4 regions of the Shewanella sp. Shew256 genome follow, and region 3 is predicted to be linked to each of the others. Evidence: predicted binding sites of a transcription regulator. Region 3 holds the regulator's gene; each other region holds the start of a gene.

Region 1 (3,193 bases), on a different contig from region 3:
ATGCCGGTACGCTCTTTTTCACGTGCCTCGAGCTGAACTAGATAATCTGTGGCTCCTTCACTTAAGCCACGCCATTCATCTAACTCGGCATTGTAGCCTTCGCGGATCACGCCGCCATCACGGATAAGCATGGGCGGGTTATCGACAATGGCGCGCTCAAGCAGCTGTTGCTCTTCGGGAAATTCACCTAAGAGTTGGCCTAGTTTCACCGTATGTGGCGCATTTAGCTGCGCGAGTGACTGCTGCAACCGAGGCAATAGGTTTAATGCTTGGCGTAGACGGGCAAAATCCCTTGGACGTGCGGTACGCAGTGCAAGCCTTGCCATGATACGTTCGATATCGCCTAGGGCTTTAAGTTGCTCATGCAATGATTCATGGGCCGTGCTCTCGAGTAATTCATTCACGGCCGTTTGGCGAGCAAAAATCTGCGCATGGTCTCTTAGCGGCTGATGGATCCAGCGTTGCAACATCCGGCTGCCCATCGCAGTGGCTGTGTTGTCGAGCACGGCTGCTAGGGTGTTATCTCGACCACCACTCAAATTTTGTGTCAGCTCGAGATTACGGCGCGTTGCTGCATCCAAGACAATCGTATCGGTTTGATTGAAACGGGTAATGGCATTGATATGGGGCAGGGCAGTGCGCTGGGTGTCTTTCACATATTGCATTAAGCAGCCAGCCGCTTGCAGCGAAAGCCTTGCATCGGTAATCCCAAAGCCGTGCAAATCCTTAGTGCCAAATTGAGCCAGCAGCAGTTTAATGCTGGTATCGTAATCAAACTCCCACTCGGGGCGGCGACGCTTGCCTTTAAAATGATGCAATAACTCCATCGCGCCAAAATCTTCGCTATAGAGAATTTCGACCGGATTAGTACGTTGCAGCTCGGCTTCGAGGGACTCCTTCGTTTCTAATTCGGCAATCACGAAGCGGCCGGAAGACACATCGAGGGTCGCGTAGCCAAAACCAACTTTACCTTGGTAAACCGCGGCTAACAGATTGTCTTGTCTCTCCTGCAATAGCGCTTCGTCGGTCAAAGTACCTGGGGTGACAATGCGCACCACTTTTCGCTCAACCGGGCCTTTTGAGGTAGCAGGGTCGCCAATCTGCTCACAGATCGCGACCGATTGACCAATTTGAACCAATTTGGCTAGATAGCCTTCAACCGCATGGTAAGGGATACCCGCCATCGGGATAGGATCGCCACCACTTTTGCCACGGGCCGTAAGGGAAATGCCCAATAATTCTGAGGCTCGTTTTGCGTCATCATAGAAGAGTTCATAGAAGTCACCCATACGATAAAACAGCAGCATGTCGTGATGCTCTGCTTTCATGGTCAAATATTGACGCATCATGGGGGTATGTTTTTCTAAATCATCGGTATCTATAGGATTCATTAAATCGTTTTCGTCCGTTATGCCGGCCCAAAGCGGGAAAATAAGTCGTACAGTAATGGGATAAAAATCAGTGGATGTGTACTATTACTGTCTAAAATAAATTGACGCCAATCTTAGCAATAATTTTCTGAAAATTGACCCTTAAACCATGGATATTCACTGATATCCTGACAAATCTGCAGCACGAGTCGGTAAAAGCTTGTCTCAACGGGAAAATTTTCTGACTGAAAAATAAATCATTCACAGGTCTTGATACTGTATGATTGTACAGTATACTAGTCAGCAGATTATGACAAAGAGCCTCGCTTTTTGTATTACCCGCTTTATTAAATTGAATATCACTTTTGACAGTACTGATACTGTCTTGATGAGGGAACAGGAATGAAGGTCGATCCAAACAAAGAGAAAGCACTTGCTGCGGTATTGAGCCAAATTGAAAAGCAATTTGGTAAAGGCTCCATCATGAAGCTGGGCGAAGACCGCTCTATGGATGTTGAGACTATTTCTACTGGTTCACTTTCCCTTGACGTCGCCTTAGGGGCTGGCGGTTTACCAATGGGACGTATCGTTGAGATCTATGGTCCCGAATCATCAGGTAAAACGACGCTGACATTAGAAGTGATTGCCGCTGCTCAGCGCGAAGGTAAAACCTGTGCCTTTATCGACGCCGAGCACGCGCTAGACCCTATTTATGCTAAAAAGTTAGGCGTAGATATCGATAACTTACTGTGTTCACAACCCGATACCGGCGAACAAGCCCTTGAGATCTGTGATGCGTTGACTCGTTCTGGCGCGGTAGATGTGATCATCGTTGACTCGGTTGCGGCATTAACACCCAAAGCGGAAATTGAAGGTGAAATTGGTGACTCACACATGGGCCTAGCGGCGCGTATGATGAGCCAAGCGATGCGTAAGCTCGCGGGTAACCTCAAGCAATCGAATACACTGTTAATCTTCATCAACCAAATTCGTATGAAGATTGGTGTGATGTTTGGTAACCCAGAAACCACAACGGGCGGTAACGCGCTGAAGTTCTACGCTTCTGTTCGTCTCGATATTCGCCGTACTGGTGCTATCAAAGAAGGCGATGAAGTGGTAGGTAACGAGACGCGCGTTAAAGTGGTTAAAAACAAGGTTGCTGCACCATTTAAGCAAGCTGAGTTCCAAATTCTTTACGGTCAAGGTATCAACCGTACCGGTGAATTAGTCGATTTAGGTGTGGCCCATAAACTGATCGAAAAAGCCGGTGCATGGTACAGCTACAAGGGTGACAAGATTGGTCAGGGTCGTGCAAATGCCGGTAAATATCTGACTGAAAACCCAGCAATTGCCGCTGAAATCGATAAAACACTGCGTGAGTTACTGCTGAGTAACCCAAGTGCGATGTCTTCATCTTCATCTGATGATGAAAACAGCGAAGGCAATGTTGATTTCGAAACAGGCGAAGTATTCTGAGCCAGTCAGCCCGTCAAATCGCGGTCGCGCTGTTAGCGCGCCGCGACTATTCCCGCCAAGAAATCCGCTCCAAACTGCTCGAAAAAGGCTTTGAGGTCGTTGATATCGATCCCGTGCTCGATGATTGTGAAGCATCAGGATTTATCAATGATAAGCGTTATGCCGAGCTTCTTGTTCGCAGCCATATTGCCCGTGGCCATGGGCCTATACGTATTCGCCAAGCCATTGCTCAAAAAGGGCTTTCAAAGGATTGTATCGAAGCTGCCTTATCTGCCAATGAGCATGATTGGTTTGAGCTAGCCAAAGTCAAAGCCATCAAAAAATATGTAACCCCTAAAGTCACCGAG
Region 2 (3,193 bases), on a different contig from region 3:
TTGCTTATCGAGCTTCTCCTCAAGCTTGGCCAGCTTGCGACTCACAGTGGCGATGGGCATATCGAGCTCTTTAGCCGCTTGGGAAAAACTCCCCGCATTCACTAAATGCACAAACAGATAAATTAACTGCAGCTCGGCGCCTATATCATCAGCCATTTTCTATCCCAATCGTTTATGTGAGTGCTTGCATCTATAACGCGCACTAACTCATTGTGTTTTAAACGTAGAATTATTCACTTCTACGACCATAGCGCAATAGCCTCTAGGGGGAATGCTATGCTATTTTGCTAACAGATTTACTGCGCTAGCGCCGATTATCGTCAATTCGCTGAAATAACATCCCAACCGACCTCACCTTGGCGGCTTGAATGAAATCAAGCATCACTAAGGCTATCTCGCGGGATAAGTAACACAAAAGGATGAGTGAGGGTCATGAACATTTTAACCCCTCTGTTTGCCGTCTTCGGGATCATGCTACTGGGCACATTGGTGCAAAAACTGCGCTTTCTCCCAGTAGAAACAGACCAAGTACTCAATCAATATGTTTACTATATTGCGTTTCCTGCCATCCTGTTGATAGCACTGGCGCAGCAGCCCATTGAAGAGATCCTACAGTGGGGATTTATCGCCGGGTACAGCGCAGCCATGCTGGTGATTTACCTCATTTGTATCGGTATCTCTCTGTTGGTTAATCCTAAACAACATGCAATTGCCGCCGTGCGCGCCTTAAATGCGACTTTTGGTAATACCGCATTTATCGGTATTCCACTCCTTATCATCTTATTTCCCCAGCAACAAAGCGCCTTAGTTGCCGCTGCGATTGCCAGTTTATTGTCCGTACTCATGTTTGCCGTGGCCTTGGTCTCGCTAGAACTCGCCACCAATAAACAGCGGCAACATCACGCCGCAGTGATCATGCTGTTAGCCGTGGTGAAAAACCCAATTGTGATTGGTTGTTTTATTGGCGTGGCCATCTCGGCATTAGGGATAACTCTCCCCTCAGGCTTGGCAATGATGATCCAGCAGATAGGCAATACCTCCAGTCCCTGTGCCCTCTTTGCCGTCGGCATGGTGTTGGCTAAAGCTATGCGCTATCAAAAAGATAGCAAGGTCTTTAGCCTGACAAACTTTATCGAACTGAGCCTGATCAACCTGTTTAAACTTATCCTGCAACCCGCCTTGGTTTACTTCATGTTAAAAGGCGTGGGTGTCACGGGCGACTATCTCGTTATGGGCGTCATCCTCAGCGCCTTACCCACTGCGGCAAGTGTCTATCTGTTGGCTCAACGCTATAACACTCAAGCCTCCAGCAGTGCTCAAGGGATACTCTTTGGCACTATAGTGACCTTTTTCAGCTTACCCATTCTGGAGCAACTCGTTAAAACCTATTCATAAACAACTAATTAGATTTTACAATATAGCGACATGTCGAATATTCACCCAAAGTCACTTTACTGTATATAAATTCAGTATATACTGTTTATCAATACAGTGATTTGGTAAGTTTTTCGACAGGAACTCACTATGCTTTGCCAACTCAGCATCAACAATTTCGCTATCGTACGTTTCCTTGAACTGGACTTTCGCCCCGGTATGACCAGCATTACTGGTGAAACTGGCGCGGGGAAATCCATTGCCATCGACGCGCTAGGTTTGTGCCTAGGCAACCGTGCCGATGCCAGCAGTGTTCGCCCTGGCGCGAGCAAAACCGAAGTCAGTGCCCGATTTTCACTCGAGGATGTGCCTCTGGCAAAACGCTGGCTCGAAGATAACGATCTCGAACTCGATGATGAGTGTATTCTGCGTCGAACCATTGGCAGTGATGGCCGGTCACGCGCCTATATCAATGGCAATCCTGTGCCGTTAACTCAACTGAAATTACTGGGACAATTGCTTGTGGGGATCCATGGCCAGCACGCCCACCATGCAATGTTAAAGAGTGAACACCAGCTCACCTTACTCGATAGCTACGCCAATCACAGACTACTGATAGACACAGTAGCGGCAAGCTATCAGCGCTGTAAACAAATTGAAGCCGAACTCAAACAATTAGAAGCCTCACAGCAGGAACGTATCGCCCGTAAACAACTGGTGCAATATCAAGTTGAAGAGTTAGATGAGTTTGATCTCAAGGTCGGTGAATTTGAAGAGATTGAACAGGAACACAAACGCCTAGCAAACGGCACCGAGTTGGTTGATAGCTGCCAAGCCAGCCTGTTTTTGCTCACCGATGGCGAAGAAAGCAATATCGAGTCACTACTGAATAAAGCCGTTGGCCTTGCAGAGAATTTGCAAAGCTATGATCCCGCATTAACCAATGTCAGCACCATGCTGAACGAAGCGCTAATTCAAGTGCAAGAGAGCGCTGGCGAATTGCAGCACTACCTAAGTAAACTTGAACTCGACCCCGCGCATTTTGCCTATTTAGAGGAAAGGCTCTCTAAAGCCATGCAACTGGCCCGTAAGCACCATGTTAGCCCAGACAAATTAGCCGAGCATCATCTCGCCCTCAAGTCAGAACTCACCACACTCGATGATGATGAAAATAAGCTAGAAGATATCCAACGCCAAGTGGAGGCCAGTAAAGTGGCCTACCTCACTAACGCGCAAAAGCTGAGTCAGAGCCGCGCCCGTTATGCGAAAGAGTTGGATAAGTTGGTGACTCAATCCATTCACGAACTCAATATGCCTAAGGGGAAGTTCACCATTGAAGTGAATTTCAACCCAGAAATCATGTCGATGAATGGCAGCGATAATATAGAGTTTATGGTCACCACCAACCCAGGCCAGCCGTTACAACCTATATCTAGGGTTGCCTCAGGCGGCGAATTGTCACGTATTGGCCTTGGTATTCAAGTCATTACCGCGAAAAAGGTTGCCACTCCGACACTCATTTTCGACGAGGTGGATGTTGGGATCTCAGGTCCCACAGCAGCTGTGGTTGGACGTATGCTACGTAGCCTTGGCGAATCGACCCAAGTGCTGTGCGTGACCCATTTACCGCAAGTTGCTGGTAATGGCCATCAACATATGTTTGTGAATAAATTCAACAAGGCGGGAAGTACTGAAACCACTATGACGCCTTTAGATAGGGAACAACGTATCCAAGAGCTCGCCAGATTACTCGGTGGCGATACGATTACCACCAACACCTTAGCCAATGCACGGGAGTTATTACAGTAGTCATTCGCTT
Region 3 (3,193 bases):
AACTACGGCGAATAAAGAAAGCCCCGCCACGGCGGAACAGCGGCCCCGCAGGCCAGAAGTTTAGGTTAATCCCCGCCGCAATATGCGGTGGCACCATGCCTTGGTAATACAAAATGTAGGATAACAGCAGGTAATCCATATGGCTGCGATGGCAAGGTACATACACAATCTCGTGACCATCATGGTGAAGCTGGCGGATTTGCTCGGCACCTTTGATATTGATACCGCTGTAGAGCTTGTTCCATAACCAAGTTAAGAAACGCTCGGCAATACGCACTAGGCTGTCGGAATAATTCGCTGCAATTTCATCAAGATATTCAATTGCTGTTTCACGAGCTTGGGTTTCGGAAATCTTCTTACTCGCCGCTTCTTCTTGAATCGCCTTGCGTAAGGATTCGGATTTCAGCAGGGAGTGGAACATTGCCTGACGATTAGGCAGCACTGGCCCTGTCATCACCTTGCGTTGACGGCGGAAATGCACCCTAGCCACCCGCGCCAGTTTATGGGCAATCCCCATATCGGTGCCGTGTTCGTCGGCCATGTAACGCAGCGATACCGCATTAGAAAACTGAACAAAGTTGTGACGGCCTAAAAATAGGATCATCAAGCACTTACGTAACCAAGTTGGGTTCTCGCGCTCAAGCACAGCCGCCTTCATGGTATCGTCTTCTTTACCCGGAGTACGGCCCCAATACAGGCTCACAGGCACCAGCTGAATATCTAACTCAGGCTTTTCCTTATGGACAGCCAACAAACGCATAAAACATTCGAGGAACGGCTCATTGCTGGCACGTTCGCCAAACAAAGGCTTACGCCCTTCGAGACAGACGACGCGGGGCGCGACAACGCCATTTACCACGAGCGGCTCGTAGGGGCTTGGCAAACCCAGCTTAGTGGTGATTTCGCTTAACGCAGCAATATCACTCAGGGATTCTGTTTTCATTACATAAGCAAGCGGTCTGGAGGCGTCCAGATTCAGATCGGCAAAGGGATCCTGCGGCACAACAATAGTGTGCACTAAGTGTTTTTGGATCCAGCGTAATGATTTCAACCAAAGAGAGTCTTGTTTAGGCATTATTCTTATGCAATGTAAGTACGTTCATTAGCCCCATAGAATACCAGATTCTAGGGAACATTCGCTAATACTCTCCAATCGCGTTAAAAAGTGGTTAATACTTGCACTACGAATAATACTGTATATACTAACAGTAACTGTATAGAAAAACAGGAAAGAACATGAGACCGTTGACGCCACGCCAAGCCGAAATTTTAGAGCTGATTAAACGTAATATTGCCGAGACTGGCATGCCACCCACCCGGGCCGAAATCGCCACCCGTTTGGGTTTTAAAAGTGCAAATGCCGCCGAGGAACACCTTAAAGCATTGGCGAAAAAAGGCTGCATCGAGATCATGCCTGGCACTTCCCGCGGGATCCGTCTCCCTGTTGAGGAAGAAGATAACAGCGAATCAGGCTTGCCACTGATTGGTCAAGTGGCTGCGGGCGAACCTATACTCGCCCAAGAGCATGTCGAACAGTATTACCAAGTCGACCCTAGCATGTTCCACCCTGCCGCCGATTTCTTACTGCGCGTCAGAGGCGACAGTATGAAGAACATCGGTATCCTCGAGGGGGATCTGCTCGCCGTTCATAAAGTACAGCAAGCGCGCAATGGCCAAGTAGTTGTTGCTCGCGTTGACGATGATGTAACAGTTAAACGCTTTGAAAAGAAAGGGAATCTAGTTTATCTACATGCAGAGAATGAAGATTACTCCCCAATTAAAGTCGATTTAAGTTTCCAAAGTCTAACAATAGAAGGGCTCGCCGTAGGGGTGATCCGCAATGGAGATTGGCTATGAACAAACTACTAGGTAATGCCCCGCGTCACCCCGGTTTATGGCTCGATGCGGTACGCGAAACCGATACTGACTGGCAGCATACGCCTATCATCACTATGCCCACCGAGAGCCAAGGGCGCCAAGAGCTGATGCAGCTTAGCAAGCAGTTAGCACAACTGAGCCAACAAGGCCGCTGGGTCGTGCTCATCAACCCACCTAGTATTGGCTACAAGCAGTTACTGGCTAGCGCTGGCGTGCGTATGGACCGCGTTCTCTTAGTCCATGCGAAAGATGAAGTCGAAACCCTGTGGGCAATGGAAAAAGCCTTAACCAGTGGCACTTCCAGCGCAGTAATTACTTGGATCCACTCACTCGATGCCCGCGACAATCGTCGTTTGCAAATTGTGGCCAAGAGTGCCCGCGCCATGGGAATCGTGCTCGAAGGTGTTGTAAATCACTCGACTACGGACGCGACACTCAAGCAACCCGCTCACTTTGCCCAAGGTAGTTTTTTTAGCTCTGTTCATTAAAATTTTTGCACTGCGTATTTAGCCTTGAAAGCCGCCTCACCTGTGAATGTGGGGCTTTTTTTTGGCAATTTTTCAGACAATTAGAAAAAGAAGTGATCTTGATCAATTTTTAAACAGCAAGTATGTTTGATTCAGGCGAGCATAATATATCGCCCGTTTAGGCAAAAAATATCGACGATTTATCGAATATCTCTTGCCCACAAAAATCGAGAATAATGGGTTTATTCAGCAGTATGTGCCAGTGTGGCTAATACCAGCAGTAACAATACTTAATCAAAAGTAAGCCGCCAACGCACGTTGAAGTCAGAGAAGCTTTTTTGGGAACTGAAGAGTTTGCATAGAGTTGAGACTTACTGTGTTGCTCTTCTTTGTAGTTGCTATTCGCAATTGGCAGAGGAGAAGTCTTGTGAAGCAATGGTTGTATTGTTTACTCGTGGTGCTATTCGCCCCACCGTTGGCCGCCGCGGACATGCGGTTCAACATGACCCCCGGCGTGACAGAAATCAGTGGCAAGGTTTATCACTTGCACATGACGATTCTGTATATCTGCTGCGCGATAGGCTTAGTGGTTTTTGGCGTGATGATTTATGCCATGATCAACCACAGGAAATCCAAGGGCGCGGTCGCGTCTCACTTCCATGAGAGTACAAAAGTCGAAATCGCGTGGACCATCATTCCTTTTGTCATTCTGATCTTAATGGCGATTCCCGCCACGAAAACTCTGATTGCCATGGAAGATCCCAGCAATGCCGATCTCACGGTCAAAGTCACAGGCTCTCAATGGAAATGGCATTATAGCTACTTCGATCAAGATATTGATTTTTACA
Region 4 (3,193 bases), on a different contig from region 3:
GTGGCACTGGGGAAGTGGATCTGAATTTCAATGCCCGATTCTTTGATGCTCTTAATGCCCAGCCATGCGCCGAGTGCGAGCGCCACAATTGGGAGCAGCCAAATCGGCGAAAAGAGTTTTTTCTTCACAACTTTTGGCGATTCAATTTGTGTCATCTTGAGGTTCCAATCGATCCCAGAGTAAACGAGTGTCTAAAACTTTTGCGGCAAGTTGCGTCAGTAAAATCACCAATGCAAACGCCGTGGCCGCAGGTGCAGGCTTTGCATCGAGGAGTTGCCCCATATTGACGAGGGCAACGGTTAGGGAAATCACAAACAAATCGAGCATTGACCAGCGGCCAATCCACTCAATCACATGAAATCCCACCATGAGTTTTTTTTTCGAAATTGGCAGATTAAAACTGATGGCACAGAGGTAAGTGGCCAAACCGATAATTTTCACCCAAGGCACTAAAATACTGGCAATAAACACAATAATGGCGATGGGCAACATATCCGAATGCACTAAATGGATAATCCCCGAAAAAATCGTATCGTGGCGCACTTGCCCCTGATTGGTGAGCATTGTAATAGGGTAGAGGTTGGCGGGAACCAACAAAATGGCGGCGGTGATCAGCAGCGCCCAACTTTTTTGTAAGCTGCTGTGATCACGGACATGGAGTTCGGCCTCGCAGCGGCTGCAGTGACTATTCTCACTGTTATTGAGCTGCCTGCACACTCGGCACAGGCACAGGCCTAAGTCTTTTCCCTGTTGCTGCATCTTAGTGTCGCTCCTGCATGAGAAGACTCCACATATGCTCAATATCGTATTCACGCTGCAGGAACAGAGTGACTAAAAAAAGCATGGTGAAGCAAAAGGTGCCCATTCCAAAGTAAATATCAGAAAAATCAGACAATTGAAATGAAGAAACCAGAAAGCTAATCACATAAATCTCCAGCATAGTCAGCTGGGATAATAGCCCTTGCAGTTTTAACAATTGCTTTAGACTGCGGCGCCAAAAGGGGCTGCCAAGTCCCCATTTGACAATCAAAATCTGGCTGAGGATCGATAAGATCAACAAACCCGGACCAATCACGGCGGCGGCGAGCACGGCTAGCCCAACGACCCAATAACCTTGGTCGAACACCGCAAAGGCGCCCTGAAACACTGTGGTGGTGCGAATACTGCCCAAAAAGTGGATTTCAAGCACCGGGAAAAAATTGGCGGGGAAATAGAACACCAGCGCGGTAATGCACAGCGCCAGCATGCCGTTTACTGAGCAGTATGGAGTGTCATAAAGTGCGGTGCTGCAGCGCGGGCATAACGCCCTAACACCCGTAGGTAGGGCGCGCTTTCGAATGGCCAAGTCGCAGGAACGACAGAGGATTACAGAGTTTTCTGCTGTATTTTCATGCATATAAAAATATTAAATTAGCCCCAAAGCCATTGAGATTGCGCAAATAATCCGTAAACGAGCAGATTATCCAATGAGACATCAAACAGCTTGACCCATCTCGACAACGAAAAGCGGTCTCATAATATCAGAATAATCAGAACACTTGCATCACTAGTTCACTTTATGTCATCCTGATTACTGTATATAAAAACAGTGCGAGGGCAGTCATGGCAGTTATTACACAGTTTGTCGTGGTAAGAGAAGGGGTGGAGAAGATGACATTCATATCGAAAAAGGAGGCTGATGCCTACGATAAGATGCTCGACATCGCCGACAACCTCATTCCATTTATTCAAAAAGCGCAGCTCGGAATTGATGAAACCGTGAGCGAACAGCTCGCATTCTATTTTGCTAACAATAAAGATGAGCTGACAAACTTGCTTAAAGGCGTAGTTCAAGTTAATAGTACGCCATCAAAACAAAATGCAGCGAAGAAAGCGCCTAAGAAGGACGACGCTGCCGAATAATTTTTTAGGAAGTCTATGAAACCGCAATTTTATGAGTCACTGAATCGTCAAGCGCTGGCCTTACTCGAGGGCGAGGATGATTTAGTGGCTGCCATGGCTAACTTTTCTGCCTTGCTGAACGATAACCTGACCGAACTCAACTGGGTGGGTTTTTACGTGATGCGTGGTGACCAACTGGTGTTGGGTCCTTTCCAAGGTAAAGTGGCCTGTACCCGTATTCCTATGGGTAAGGGCGTGTGTGGTACCTCCGCGCAAACCAATCAGACGCAGCGTGTCGCCGATGTGCATCAATTTGATGGTCACATTGCCTGCGATTCGGCCAGTAATTCTGAAATTGTTATCCCAGTCCGCGCCGATGGTAAGGTCGTGGCCGTGCTGGATATCGATAGCCCTATTTTTGACCGCTTCGATGAAGAAGACCAAAAGGGCTTGGAATTATTGGTAAAAAGCTTCGAAAACTGCCTATTTGCTTAATTTGCGTACAATAACGCATAATTCATAGTCGCAATCGGTGGCGTGCGCCTTATAATAGCGCATGCACTGATAAGGCTTATTTTGAGCACAGCTGAAATAAGCCTGATAGGTTCAGCCGTGAAAAATTGTTAACTTATATTTTTTAACTTTAGTTAACTCGGCGAGAATGCTAATTTGTACTTTGGCTCATATGTGGGCTTAACCAAGATAAACGACTCGTAAGAAGCTGATTTTTATCACCTCGGATTCGATGTCCCTTTTTAACTGTGGAAGTAATGATGGAATCAACAGATAAGTTGACCGACACCAACGCAATTTTGGCGTATTTGTATGAAACATTTCCTTTGTGCTTTATTGCTGAAGGTGAAACTAAGCCATTAAAAATCGGATTGTTTCAAGATTTGGCTGAAAGGTTGGCTGATGATTCTAAAGTCAGTAAAACTCAACTGCGAGTTGCCTTAAGACGCTACACCAGCAGCTGGCGCTACCTGAAATCGGTAAAAGCCGGTGCACAGCGTGTAGACCTCGACGGTCAACCATGCGGTGAGTTAGAGCAAGAGCATATCGATCATGCTCAAGCTATGTTGAAAGAAAGCCAAGATAAAGCCAAAGCTAAGCGTGCTGCTCAAGCACCTAAAGCGGCACCTGCTGGCAAAGCGCCTGCGAAGAAAGCCCCTAAGAAAGTGGCTGTACCTGCACGTAAGACTGAGCGCCCAGCAAAAGCAGCCCCTAAGGCTGAGCCTGCGGTTAACTTAGTGCAAGCGCAATTGACCGATCTAACCAAGAAGCAACGTGTCAATGTTAAGTTAGGTATGAC

Evidence for each region. The regulator LexA, encoded in region 3, represses DNA repair genes until DNA is damaged. The targets are predictions, from matches to a motif close to TACTGTATNNNNATACAGTA.
Region 1: the regulator LexA is predicted to act here: its motif matches at 1,645-1,664, upstream of recA (recombinase RecA).
Region 2: the regulator LexA is predicted to act here: its motif matches at 1,453-1,472, upstream of recN (DNA repair protein RecN).
Region 4: the regulator LexA is predicted to act here: its motif matches at 1,572-1,591, upstream of B5P39_RS11580 (YebG family protein).

The regions. Positions count from the first base shown of each region.
Region 1 is NZ_NAJR01000003.1:30,060-33,252, reverse strand. It holds gene mutS (DNA mismatch repair protein MutS) at 1-1,391, opposite strand, end outside; gene recA (recombinase RecA) at 1,773-2,846, shown strand; gene B5P39_RS05845 (regulatory protein RecX) at 2,864-3,193, shown strand, end outside.
Region 2 is NZ_NAJR01000003.1:55,730-58,922, forward strand. It holds gene lldR (LysR family transcriptional regulator LldR) at 1-156, opposite strand, end outside; gene B5P39_RS05960 (AEC family transporter) at 433-1,395, shown strand; gene recN (DNA repair protein RecN) at 1,525-3,183, shown strand.
Region 3 is NZ_NAJR01000011.1:94,510-97,702, forward strand. It holds gene plsB (glycerol-3-phosphate 1-O-acyltransferase PlsB) at 1-1,075, opposite strand, end outside; gene lexA (transcriptional repressor LexA) at 1,237-1,857, shown strand; gene B5P39_RS17965 (cell division inhibitor SulA) at 1,854-2,366, shown strand; gene coxB (cytochrome c oxidase subunit II) at 2,773-3,193, shown strand, end outside.
Region 4 is NZ_NAJR01000005.1:234,466-237,658, forward strand. It holds gene B5P39_RS11565 (MlaD family protein) at 1-155, opposite strand, end outside; gene B5P39_RS11570 (paraquat-inducible protein A) at 142-759, opposite strand; gene B5P39_RS11575 (paraquat-inducible protein A) at 761-1,396, opposite strand; gene B5P39_RS11580 (YebG family protein) at 1,603-1,902, shown strand; gene B5P39_RS11585 (GAF domain-containing protein) at 1,918-2,376, shown strand; gene proQ (RNA chaperone ProQ) at 2,655-3,193, shown strand, end outside.